Regions from separate parts of the Collimonas fungivorans genome, predicted to be linked through region 2. Evidence: predicted binding sites of a transcription regulator. Region 2 holds the regulator's gene; each other region holds the start of a gene.
The links. Region 2 encodes HrcA, which represses chaperone genes, less so after heat shock. Its sites were predicted from a motif close to TTAGCACTCNNNNNNNNNGAGTGCTAA; they were not measured.
Positions count from the first base shown of each region.

Region 1: a site for HrcA is predicted at 2,035-2,061, ahead of groES (co-chaperone GroES). Genes of this name have one in related genera too.
Region 3: a site for HrcA is predicted at 2,119-2,145, ahead of rpoH (RNA polymerase sigma factor RpoH). Genes of this name have one in related genera too.

Region 1 is NZ_CP013232.1:4,772,968-4,777,151, reverse strand. Features, by position in the region: gene groL (chaperonin GroEL) at 1-1,521, opposite strand, end outside; gene groES (co-chaperone GroES) at 1,622-1,915, opposite strand; gene CFter6_RS20920 (hypothetical protein) at 2,376-2,987, opposite strand; gene CFter6_RS20915 (hypothetical protein) at 3,033-3,779, opposite strand.
Region 2 is NZ_CP013232.1:4,951,941-4,956,124, forward strand. Features, by position in the region: gene CFter6_RS21635 (NAD kinase) at 1-680, opposite strand, end outside; gene CFter6_RS21640 (HAD family hydrolase) at 727-1,491, shown strand; gene hrcA (heat-inducible transcriptional repressor HrcA) at 1,556-2,578, shown strand; gene CFter6_RS21650 (TfoX/Sxy family protein) at 2,581-2,952, shown strand; gene fur (ferric iron uptake transcriptional regulator) at 2,959-3,384, opposite strand; gene CFter6_RS21660 (outer membrane protein assembly factor BamE) at 3,459-4,037, shown strand; gene dapB (4-hydroxy-tetrahydrodipicolinate reductase) at 4,091-4,184, shown strand, end outside.
Region 3 is NZ_CP013232.1:881,217-885,400, reverse strand. Features, by position in the region: gene CFter6_RS03780 (sensor histidine kinase) at 1-717, shown strand, start outside; gene CFter6_RS03775 (response regulator) at 867-1,589, shown strand; gene CFter6_RS03770 (hypothetical protein) at 1,586-1,966, shown strand; gene rpoH (RNA polymerase sigma factor RpoH) at 2,216-3,115, shown strand; gene CFter6_RS03760 (SCO family protein) at 3,180-3,818, opposite strand; gene cyoE (heme o synthase) at 3,827-4,184, opposite strand, start outside.

The DNA of each region.
Region 1 (4,184 bases), 180 kb from region 2:
GGCGTTTTGCAATGCCGAACGGGTAACCTTGGTTGGGTCCAGGATGCCCAGTGCAATCATGTCGCCATAAGTGCCGTCGGCAGCGTTGTAACCGTAGTTGCCCTTGCCAGCCAGGACTGCATTGACCACAACCGATGGCTCGTCGCCAGCGTTGAATACGATCTGGCGCAGTGGCTCTTCGATCGCGCGCAGCACGATCTTGATGCCGGCTTCCTGGTCAGGATTGTCGCCCTTCAGGTCCTTGATGTTGGCACGTGCGCGCAGGAATGCCACGCCGCCGCCTGGCACAACGCCTTCTTCAACTGCTGCACGGGTAGCGTGCAGAGCATCTTCAACGCGGGCTTTCTTTTCTTTCATTTCAACTTCGGTAGCAGCACCGACTTTGATCAGCGCAACGCCGCCGGCCAGCTTGGCGACGCGTTCTTGCAGTTTTTCACGGTCGTAGTCCGAAGAGGCTTCTTCGATCTGCGCGCGGATTTGCTTGACGCGTGCTTCGATGGTGATGGCTTCGCCGGCGCCGTCGATGATGGTGGTGTTTTCCTTGCTGATTTCGATACGCTTGGCTTGGCCCAGTTCAGCCAGGGTAGCTTTTTCCAGTGTCAGGCCGACTTCTTCAGCGATCACTTGGCCGCCGATCAGGATAGCGATGTCTTCCAGCATGGCTTTACGACGGTCGCCAAAGCCTGGCGCCTTGACAGCTGCAGTCTTCAGGATGCCGCGGATGTTGTTCACAACCAGGGTAGCCAGCGCTTCGCCTTCGACATCTTCTGCGATGATCAGCAGAGGACGGCCGGACTTGGCGACTTGTTCCAGGATCGGCAGCAGGTCACGGATGTTCGAAACTTTTTTGTCGAACAGCAGGACGAACGGGTTTTCCAGGGCAACAACTTGCTTTTCCTGGTTGTTGATGAAGTATGGCGACAGGTAGCCGCGGTCGAATTGCATGCCTTCGACGATGTCCAGTTCGTTTTCCAGCGACTTGCCGTCTTCAACGGTGATCACGCCTTCTTTGCCGACCTTGTCCATTGCCTTGGCAATGATTTCACCGATGTCGGTGTCGGAGTTAGCCGAGATCGAACCGACTTGGGCGATTTCCTTGCTGGTGGTGGTTGGCTTCGACAGGGTCTTGATTTCGGCAACGATGGCGACAACAGCTTTGTCGATACCGCGCTTCAGGTCAGTCGGGTTGAAACCGGCGGCAACATACTTGAAGCCTTCGCGCACGATGGCTTGCGCCAGCACGGTTGCAGTAGTAGTACCGTCGCCAGCGTTGTCGGAAGTCTTGGAAGCGACTTCTTTCACCAGCTGCGCGCCCATGTTTTCCAGCTTGTCTTTCAGTTCGATTTCTTTAGCGACCGAAACGCCGTCTTTAGTGACGGTAGGAGCGCCGAAGCTGCGTTCCAGGACCACGTTGCGGCCCTTAGGACCCAGGGTCACCTTGACTGCATTAGCCAGGATGTTGACGCCGTTGACGATCTTGGCGCGTGCTTCATCGCCGAAAATTACTTGTTTTGCTGCCATGTTTTATTCTCCTGAATAGGTTCAATTCGATTGGGTAGTGACCGGATCCGGTCGGAAGCGCCAGGCGCCGGCCAACCAGAGAATTCCGGCCTGGCCGGAATTACTTGGCTTCGACTACGGCAAACAGGTCTTCTTCGCGCATTACCAGCAGTTCATTGCCGTCGATCTTGACAGCCTGGCCGGAGTATTTGCCGAACAGAACGCGGTCGCCAACCTTGACTGCCAGCGCACGGACATTGCCGTTTTCCAGAATCTTGCCGTTACCGACGGCCAGGACTTCACCTTGATCCGGCTTTTCGGCAGCTGCGTCTGGCAGCACGATGCCGGATGCAGTTTTAGTTTCCTGGTCGAGACGCTTGACGATGACGCGATCGTGCAAAGGACGAAGATTCATATGTGACTCCTTGAGATTCAACAGGTTATTTGTATTTGCAGCAACATCGCAGCAAAGTGGACTGACCGCTCTGCTTTGCTATATGAATGCGCCGCACAGTGACTAGGTCGAGGAGATTGTTAGCACTCTCTCCTAACGAGTGCTAAGTATAGGGACGCTCTGTCGATTTTTCAAGCCCGCATTCGAGTTCGCCGGATAATCTTCAGGCGTAGGGGGGATTAAACGTCTTTTTGCAATCGTCGCCGATCGAATGTTTCTTTTTGACAATGCAAATAATTCGACTCTGACCCTAATTATTCTATCCCCGAGATGGAAGGCGTGAACGCCAACTGATATAGGGTGGGCACCCTGTGCCCACGCGGGAGCGCGCCAATTCAGCGTGGGCAGAAAAACCTGCCCACCCTACGGCCTTGCAAATCGAGTGGAGCTCGTAGATGCGAGTTTGTGCAATCCATGTTGTTCAATTTCCTAAAACCGGCACACTGAATGTCGTTCTCTTACCGTCGACCGTAAAGCGATGCAGCAACGGCCGCTGCCGGTTTTTATCCGGGAAACGGGTCTTCAGTTCGACCTGGTGGCCGTCGGCAGTGGTGAAGCGGTTGCCCGCAATTTCAGAGAAGCCAAGCCGCCCGGCGATGACCGGCGCGGAAAACGGGATGTCGTCAGCGTCTTTCCTGCGTCCCTTCAGCAGCAGCATCTTGTCGTTCCAGATTTCACGCTTGGCGAGCTTCGCTTCATACATGTACGGCAGGCCGCGGATCTGTGAAAAACGCTGCACGAAATCGTGATCGCTGCTGAATTTCTTCTCGATCTCGGTGACCGAAAGCGGATTTGTATCTTGCACTTCAAGGCAGCAAAACGCGTCGATCTCGCCGCCGAAATCCTTGAGCGCTGTGAACACCGTGGGCGCGGCCAGCTTCCGGTCGGTGAAGATGAAATGCCGGTGCGAGATCAATTGCAAGGTGTGGTCATCGACCACCAGCACGTCCTCCCATAATCCAGCCGCCGGGGCTGCCGCAAACAGCGGCGTCATCGGCACTGCCAGGAAAAACAACGCAAACACTATTTTCATGAAATGGCCTTATTGGTGGGGTGGGCACGGGTATCCACCCTACGACTAATTTCCATCGACCGACCAGTGCACGCTATCCTCGGGCCCGTACCAGATGACGCCGTAGGAAGCGCCGACCGATTTCAGGTCGATGAAGTTTTGTACGGTCCTGGTTTTTTTCTGGGCGTCGACAATGGTTTTGCCGGCATAGCCGGTAATCACCATGTCGATCGCCTGCGAAAAATTATGCGCCGAGCGGCCCGGCCTGCTGACCGGCACCGAACTGATGCCGTAGCCGCTCACCATGTCGCGCGCCGCTGACTTCGCTTGCGCCAGGTTCGCCTTGAGCTTGTCCCGGTCCCGGTGCGACCAGTCGATATTGACCCCGCGCCAGGCCGGCACGGAAGCAGGGCGCTCCTTGTCGCGCGCAATTTGCAGCGAGTAATGCATCAGGTAGGAACGCTCTTGCGGACGGTAGGTGGTGGTAATGACGACGCGCATGCCGGCCTGCTCCAGCGCCGCAATGAACCGTTTCACGTTGCTCCGGAACGGCTCGGCCAGGTCTTCGACGCGGAGGCTCGGCATGAAGCGCAAGCACCACGGCCTGCCGCTGGGTTCGAGCAGCATCGGCGGCGCAGACGTCGAGGGTGTCGATGACGTGTCGCTTCCTTTGCCGGCAGCGGCCCTTGCCTTTTGCTCCTCGATGTACTGCATGATCTGGGCCGGAGTAAGTTGTGAAGGGTCGCGCGCGGACAGGTTCGATGCGAATGCGCACGGCGCAGGAGCGGCCGCTGCCAGAAGCAGGGCGGCCATTACGCGGACAGGTTTGCTTCGAACGTATTCGAATAATCGATAAAAACCGAAATGGCGCATGATTTTTGTTGTTTTCAGACGTCAGCTTGCTTCTATTCTATGCTCCCCGGCATCAATGTGGTGGATCAGGGGTTTGCGAATCAGGCATCAATCGAAATGTCATATCGTGGCTGCCGGGGAATTTTTGTGACATGGATTTAACAATGTTTTGCACAGTTTCTTCTCGTTGTAAATACCTGAATCAGCAATGACACAGCCGCTCTTCAGCAATAGAACCGTCGATTTTCCCGGCCGTGGCTATCGCCGCGATAGCCGTCTCATAGGCAGATACTGGCTGCCAGCGCAATCGCGCTAAAACGACGGTCCGACAGCGCTCGGATTTGTCCTACATTTTTCACGGATTTA
Region 2 (4,184 bases):
GCAATCGGCACTAGCACGATGCCGCCCAGCGAAGGATGCAGCAAAGGGCCGCCGGCGGACAGGGAATAGGCGGTGGAACCGGTCGGCGTCGCCACGATCAGGCCGTCGGAGCGCTGGTTGTACATGAAACGGCCGTCGACCTCGACCATCAGCTCCGCCATGCCGGAACCGGCGCCGCGCGCCACCACCACATCGTTGAACGCCAGCGCGCTGAAGATCTGCTGGCCGTCGCGCATGACCGAACCCTGCAGCAGGCTGCGCCGCTCCGATTCGACTTTACCGTCCAGCATTTCACCCAGCACCGGCAGCATGCGCTCGAGCGAGATATCGGTGATGAATCCGAGGCGGCCCTGGTTGATGCCGATCAAAGGCACGTCGTAAGGCGCCAGCTGGCGCGCGATACCCAGCATGGTGCCGTCGCCGCCGACCACGATCGCGGCGTCAGCCTGCTGGCCGATCTGCGCCGGCGTCATCGCGGCGATCGGCAGCGCGACGTTCTGCGCGGTCTCGGTCTCCAGCACCACATGGTGGCCGCGGCCTTGCAGGAAATCGGCGATTTCGGTCAGCGACTCGGAAATGCCGGCGGCGAAATACTTGCCGACGATGGCAATGGTTTTCGGCATAGACTCGGGCAAATTCGCTGGCAAAACCGTTTTGGAAGGTAATTTTATAGGCCACATGCTGGCGATTAGACCATAATTTAGGCTTGCAATGAAGGATACGCATATGGCCCCGACGAATAATTCAGCTATCTCCCCAGGTTTCCGGCCCGGCAAACCGCTGACCGGCAAAAAGCCGGCCATAAAAGCGCTGCTGTTCGACCTCGACGATACCTTGTGGCCGATCGTGCCGGTGATCGCGCGCGCCGAGCAGTTGCTGTTTGACTGGCTGCAACAGAATGCCCCCGCGGTCAGCCGCCGGTATACGATCGAGAGCCTGCGCCAGCAGCGCATGGACCTGGTGGCAAGCAACCCGGTGTTCAAGTTTGATCTTTGGAAGCTGCGCCATGCGGCGCTGACCATCGCTTTCAACAGCGTCGGCGAAGATGCTGGCAAAGTGGATGCGGCGATGGCGGTGTTTTCCGAGGCGCGCCACGCAGTGACGCCGTTCGTCGATGTCCAGCCGGCCTTGACGCGGTTAAGCCAGCGCCTGCCGCTGGGCACAGTCTCGAACGGTTTCGCCGACCTCGGCAAAATCGGCCTGGCCCGGCATTTCCAGGCATCCATCGCGGCCCACAGCTTCGGCTGCGCCAAACCCGACCCCAGCATTTTCCACGCCGCTTGCGCGACCTTGGGGGTAGCGCCCGAACACACTGTGTACGTCGGCGACGATCCCTTGCTGGACGTGGCCGGGGCCCAGCAGGCCGGCTTGCAGGCGGTCTGGATCAACCGTTTTGACCGCGTGCTGCCGGCCGGCATCAGCGCCCAGGCCAGTTGCACCAGCTTGCATGAGCTGGAGGCCTGGCTGGAACAAACCGCGGGTGGCGGGTAAAAACAGTGTATAAGTGCATGCATAAGCTGGTAAGCCAGTGCAGTGCTCGCTAAAATAGACCTATATGCAACTAGATAATCGCGCTCAAACCCTGCTCAAAGCCCTGGTCGAACGGTATATCGCCGACGGCCAGCCGGTTGGCTCGCGCGCCCTTTCCAAGATCTCCGGCCTGGAACTGTCGCCGGCGACGATACGCAACATCATGGCCGACCTGGAGGAAATGGGTTTTGTCGCCAGTCCCCACACTTCCGCCGGCCGGGTGCCGACGCCGCGCGGTTACCGCATGTTTGTCGATACCCTGCTGACGGTCGAGCCGATTGACGAGACTGCGCTGGAATCCAAGATGCAGGCGCGCCTGCAGCCGAATTCGCAACAGAAAATCATCGCCAATGCGGCCCAGGTGTTGTCATCCTTGTCGCATTTCGCCGGCGTGGTGCTGACGCCGCGGCGCGAATCGATCTTCCAGCAGATCGAATTCCTGCGGCTTTCGGAGAAACGCATCCTGCTGGTGATCGTCAGCCCCAACGGCGACGTCCAGAACCGGCTGTTGCTGACCGACGTCGACTACAGCCCGGCCAAGCTGGTGCAGGCCGCCAACTACATCAACCAGCATTACGGCGGCCTCAGCCTGGACGATGTCCGCCTGCGCCTGCAAGGCGAGTTGCGCAAGCTGCGCGACGACATGACCTGGCTGATGCAGGCCGCGGTTGAAGCCGGCAGCGACGCCATGACCGACAACAGCGACGAAGTGGTGATTTCGGGCGAACGCAACCTGCTCAGCGTCACCGACCTGTCGTCGAACATGGATTCCCTGCGCAAGCTGTTCGACATGTTCGAGCAAAAAACCAGCCTGATGCAATTGCTCGACATCTCCGGCAAGGCCACCGGCGTCCAGATCTTCATCGGCGGCGAATCGCAGCTGGTGCCGATGGACGAAATGAGCGTGGTGACCGCGCCCTACGAGGTCAACGGCAAGATTGTCGGCACGCTGGGCGTGATCGGTCCGACCCGGATGGCGTATGAACGCGTGATCCCGATCGTGAATATCACCGCCAAGCTGCTGTCGAACGCCCTGAGCCACAGCTGAACGTGTCCCGCAACGACGCCATCATCGACTATATCCGCGAGCTGCTGGCGCCGCTGGGCGCAATCAGCGCACGCAAGATGTTCGGCGGTTACGGCGTCTACCACGATAGCATGATGATCGCCCTGGTTGCCGAAGGCATCCTCTACCTCAAGACTGACGAAGAAACCCGGCCGCAGTTCGCCGCCGCAGGATGCACGCCCTGCATCTTCGAAAGCAAGGGAAAAACCATTGAGATGAGCTACTGGTCGGCGCCTGAAGAGGCGATGGATTCAGCCCCGGCGATGACGCCCTGGGCGCGGTTGGCTTATGCCGCGGCGGTGCGCAAGGCTAACGCCAAGCCGGCGCCGAAGGCGCGCAAGCGCAAGGCGGCATAGTCCGGATCAGCCCTTTTTCTTGCGGCAGTCGCGGCAATGCCCGTACAGGGCCAGCGCATGGTCGGCGATTTCAAAACCGTGTTCCTTGGCGACGATCTTCTGGCGTTTTTCAATTTCTTCGTCGTAAAACTCTTCCACCAGGCCGCAATCCAGGCAAACCAGATGGTCGTGATGCGAGCCTTCGTTGAGTTCGAACACGGCCTTGCCGGTTTCAAAATGGTTGCGCTGCAACAGCCCGGCCTGCTCGAATTGAGTCAGTACGCGGTACACGGTCGCCAGGCCGACGTCGAGATTGTCGCTCAGCAGGATTTTATAAACGTCCTCGGCGCTCAGGTGGCGCACCTCGCTGTTCTGGAAGATTTCCAGGATTTTGAGGCGTGGCAAGGTGGCTTTGAGGCCGCTGGCTTTCAGTTCTGATGGATTGTTCGGCATGTTTTGGTCACAAATGGATGATCTGCTTTATCATATAGCGTTTTAGCACAGTTGCTCAATCAATTGAGATCCTTATGCGAATGTTGCTCTCCCCTGTCCGTACCTCCGCCCGCATCGTCCCTTTAGCCGTTGCAGTTGTCTTCATGGCCGCCCTGGCCGGCTGCGCGTCAAAAAATCCCCCGGCCGGCCAACCCGTCGCCGGCACAGATCCGGCAGCGGCTCCTGTCGCCACTGATACCAGCGGCGTGCAAACCATCAAGCATCGCCGCTTTCTGGGCATTTTTTCCCCGTACCGGATAGATATCCAGCAGGGAAACTTTGTCTCGAAAGAAATGTTGGCACAAGTTAAAGAAGGCATGACTCGCGAGCAGGTGCGGTTTGCACTGGGCACGCCGCTGCTGACCGACTTGTTCCATGACGATCGCTGGGACTACGTGTTCCGCCTGCAAAAGGGTAATGGCGAAGTCACCACCAGCCGGGTCAGCGTTTTCTTCAACGGCAACCTGCTGGCACGCGTCGACGGCGGCAACCTGCCTACTGAGAACGATTATCTGGACCGGATTTCAGGCGGCGCTTCGGAAGCCAAGAAGAGCGTCAAGAATGTCGAAATCGCACCATCTGTGCCTAGCGCGCCTGGCCCTTCCAAGAACTGATTGACAAATTGTCCAGATCGCTGTCTGGGCGACCCCGCAGAGATAATTAGATAATGACTCAGATGAAAATAGCCGTTGCCGGCGCCTCCGGGCGCATGGGGCGCATGCTGGTTGAGGCGATTCAAAACGCCGACGACGCCCTGCTGG
Region 3 (4,184 bases), 1.5 Mb from region 2:
GCGCGCCGCCTGGCGCATGAAATCAAGAATCCGCTGACGCCGATCCAGCTCTCGGCCGAGCGCCTGCAGATGAAGCTGGAAGACAAGCTGATGACGCAGGACGCGGCGATCCTGAAGAAAAGCACCGACACCATTGTTAACCAGGTGGCCGCCATGAAGCGCATGGTGGACGATTTCCGCGACTACGCCAAGACGCCGCCGGCGGTGTTGGGCGAGCTCGACCTGAACGTGCTGGTGGCGGAAATCCTGCACCTCTACCTGGCCGGCGACGAACGCGACATGATCCATGCATCGCTGGCGCCGGACCTGCCGCTGATCATGGGCGACGCCACCCAGCTGCGGCAGGTAATCCATAATCTTTTGCAAAACGCCCAGGATGCCGTGCTCGAGCGCGCCGACGATGCGACGCCGCCGCGCATCGACCTGGTGACCGAGCGCGTCAGCTATCAAAGTTCGGACGGCTTGTCGCGCACCGCAGTGCGGCTGTCGATCACCGACAATGGTTCGGGATTCTCGCCCAAGATACTGGCCCGGGCCTTCGAACCCTACGTCACCTCGAAGCCGCGCGGCACCGGCCTGGGTTTGCCGATGGTGAAAAAAATCATCGACGAACATGGCGGCCGCATCGATCTGCAGAACCGAAGCGACACAAAGGGCGCAAAAATCCTGATTTTGCTGTTAAAGTTAGCCACGAATGCCGATTCGGCCATAATTTGATCGAGAACAGCTGCAAATTGACGATTTGCTGATATAGCATACGTATCCGGACGCGAAAATAAAATAAATAGACATTGATAACTTAACTGGACTGTCCGAACAGTCCATACAGTGGGATTTGATGCAACAGGAAATGGGAAGGCTACCGCATGGCTAACATCCTAGTCGTTGACGACGAAATGGGAATTCGGGAATTGCTCTCGGAAATTTTAGGTGACGAGGGGCATGTAGTAACCGCCGCGGAAAATGCACAACAGGCTCGCGAATTTCGTCACGGCGGCGTGCCCGATCTGGTGCTGCTCGATATCTGGATGCCGGATACCGACGGCGTCACCCTATTGAAGGAATGGCAGCGCGATGGCTTGCTGACCATGCCCGTCATCATGATGTCCGGCCACGCCACTATCGACACCGCGGTAGAAGCGACCCGCATCGGCGCCCTGAATTTCCTGGAAAAACCGATTGCCCTGCAAAAGCTGTTGAAAGCGGTCCAGCAAGGCTTGTCGCAAGGTCCCAAGACCGCCCGCGCACCGACCCTGTATCCGCAGCCGGCCGCGGCTTCCGGCGAATCGAACGATACGGTGGTGACCGCCGGCGTCTTTAACAATCCGGCATCGTCGGAAGCGGCCCATATCGCGGCGCTGCCATCGGTGGCGGTCGCCTCCGAGAGCCTGTTCTCGTCTTCGTTCGGCCTGCCCCTGCGCGAGGCGCGCGATGCTTTCGAACGCGCCTACTTTGAATATCACCTGATCCGCGAAAGCGGCAGCATGACCCGGGTGGCGGAAAAAACCGGACTGGAACGCACCCACCTGTACCGCAAACTGAAACAGCTCGGGGTTGACCCTGGGAAGTTGTCCAAAAAAGGCGGATGACCCTCACCGCACTGGTCAGCGGTGGCTCGGCCGGCATGCGCGAAACCGCCATCTACTCCGCTCTGGAGCAGGACTTGGCACGGAGCGGCGTCCATCTCGGCACCGCACTCATACTGGAAGGCCTGCCTGACGGCAAAGCGGCGAAGCTGCCGCCTGGACTCGAGCATGATCTCGATATCAAAAGGATTGCGCCCGGCTGTCTTTGCTGCATCGGCAACCTGACCCTGCGCGTCACCCTGAACCGCCTGCTGCGCAAACCGCCGGCGCGCTTGTATATCAGCATCGCCGACAGCACTCACCTGGCGCAGCTGCGCGCTTTCCTGCTACTCCCGCCATATGACGATTTCCTTGAGATGACGGCCGATCTGGCAGTCTGACGGCCCTTTTCCGAGCTGCCGTGCGGCTATGCAGCATTTGCTTTAATATGGACGCAACTTTCCTTCGGTTTGCCTCTCTAATTATCTGCTTCGAACAATCAAAAGAATAAGATCGATAGCAACCGTCTATATACACTCTTTAACAAATCCTATTAGCACTCAACAATAGAGAGTGCTAATATAATCAAGTCAAACGTCTGATCGTTGATCTACCGGCAGCTTCAGCTGGCCGGACAGCAAGGAGAAAGAATGAAGAATCCATCCGTCAACACTGCTTTAATGCCCACCGACACCAGCGCCCTGGCGCTCGGCTTTTCCGGTACGCTGGGGAATATTGACGCGTATATTTCGGCAGTGAATCGCCTGCCGATGTTGACACATGATGAAGAAATTTCTTTGGCGCAACAATTACGCGACAAAAACGACCTCGGCGCCGCCCAGAAGCTGGTGCTGTCGCATTTGCGCCTGGTGGTGTCGATCGCCCGCGGCTACCTCGGCTACGGCTTGCCGCATGCCGACCTGATCCAGGAAGGCAATATCGGCCTGATGAAGGCAGTCAAGCGCTTCGACCCGGACCAGGGTGTACGGCTGGTGTCGTACGCCATGCACTGGATCAAGGCCGAAATGCATGAATACATCCTGAAAAACTGGCGCCTGGTGAAAGTAGCCACCACCAAGGCGCAGCGCAAGCTGTTTTTCAACCTGCGCAGCCATAAGGAAGGCCTGGACGCCATGACGCCGGCCCAGGTCGATGCGCTGGCCAAGACCCTCAACGTCAAGCGCGAAGAAGTGATCGAGATGGAAACGCGCCTGACCGGTCGCGACATCGCGCTGGAAGCGCCGACCGACGACGATGACGACAAGTTTGCACCGATCGCCTACCTGTCGACCGAAGCGCAAGAGCCAAGCAAAGTGCTGGAAGCGCAACGCTACGACCGCATGCAGTCGGAAGGCCTGGAATCGGCCCTGAGCAAGCTGGACGACCGTTCGCGCCGTATCGTCGAAGCCCGCTGGCTGGCCAACGACGACGGCTCCGGCGCCACCTTGCATGAGCTGGCTGATGAATTCGGCGTATCGGCCGAACGGATACGCCAGATCGAGGCAGTTGCGCTGAAGAAGATGAAGGGTTCGCTGGCCGCGTTTGCCTGAGGAACCGATCGCAAATAGAAAAAGGCAGCCAGCGGCTGCCTTTTTTATTGCCTGTCTACATCGATTATTTCAGCAGCAATTTCAAATCATGGGCAATCGGATCAGGCCCCTGGCCGTGGCGTACGAACAGGCGGATGTGGCCTTCCGGATCGAATACATAGCTGCCTGCGGTATGGTCCATGGTATAGCTGCCCGGGGTCTTGCCGGGTACTTTCTGGTAGAACACGCGGAATTCCTTGGCCACCTTGTCGGTCGCCGCCTGGTCGCCGTACAGGCCGACAAAACTCGGATCGAACGCCGGCACATACTTCGACAACAGCTCCTGCGTATCGCGCTCCGGATCCACGGTAACAAACAGCACCTGTACTTTGCTTGCCTGCGGCCCCAGTTCCTTCATCACATTCGCCATCTCCACCATGGTGGTCGGGCAGACGTCAGGGCACTGGGTGTAGCCGAAAAACACGACTACCGCCTTGCCCTTGTAGTCAGCCAGCGTGCGCGGCTTGCCGGTATGGTCGGTCAGGGCGAAATCGCGGGCGTAGCCGAGGCCGGTGACGTCGGTGTTGATGAAAGCGCTGTTGGCCGGCGACAGCGTCATTTCCTGGCTGCCGCCTGCCGCGCCGTTACTCGACTTATCGCCGCAAGCGCTTAAAGACAAAACCGCCAGCAAGCCGGCCACAACGACAGGAATAACACGCTTCATGTTTGCTTTCAGAATTTGAGGTAGTGATCGACCAGCAAGGCGGCGAACAGCAGCGACAGGTAGACGATCGAATAGGCGAAGGTCTTGCGTGCGATCAGGTCGGTATAGTGCTGGTAGATCTGCCATGCGTACCAGAGGAAGATCAAGCCCAGCACAGCCGCGCTGGCCAGGTAGATCAGGCCGCTCATGCCGACCGCGAACGGCAGCATGGTGGTCGCCACCAGGGCGATCGTGTACAGCCAGATCTGGAACTGGGTAAATTTCATGCCGTGCGTGATCGGCAGCATCGGCAAACCGGATTTGGCGTAGTCGTCGCGCCGGTACATGGCCAGCGCCCAGAAATGCGGCGGGGTCCAGACGAAGATG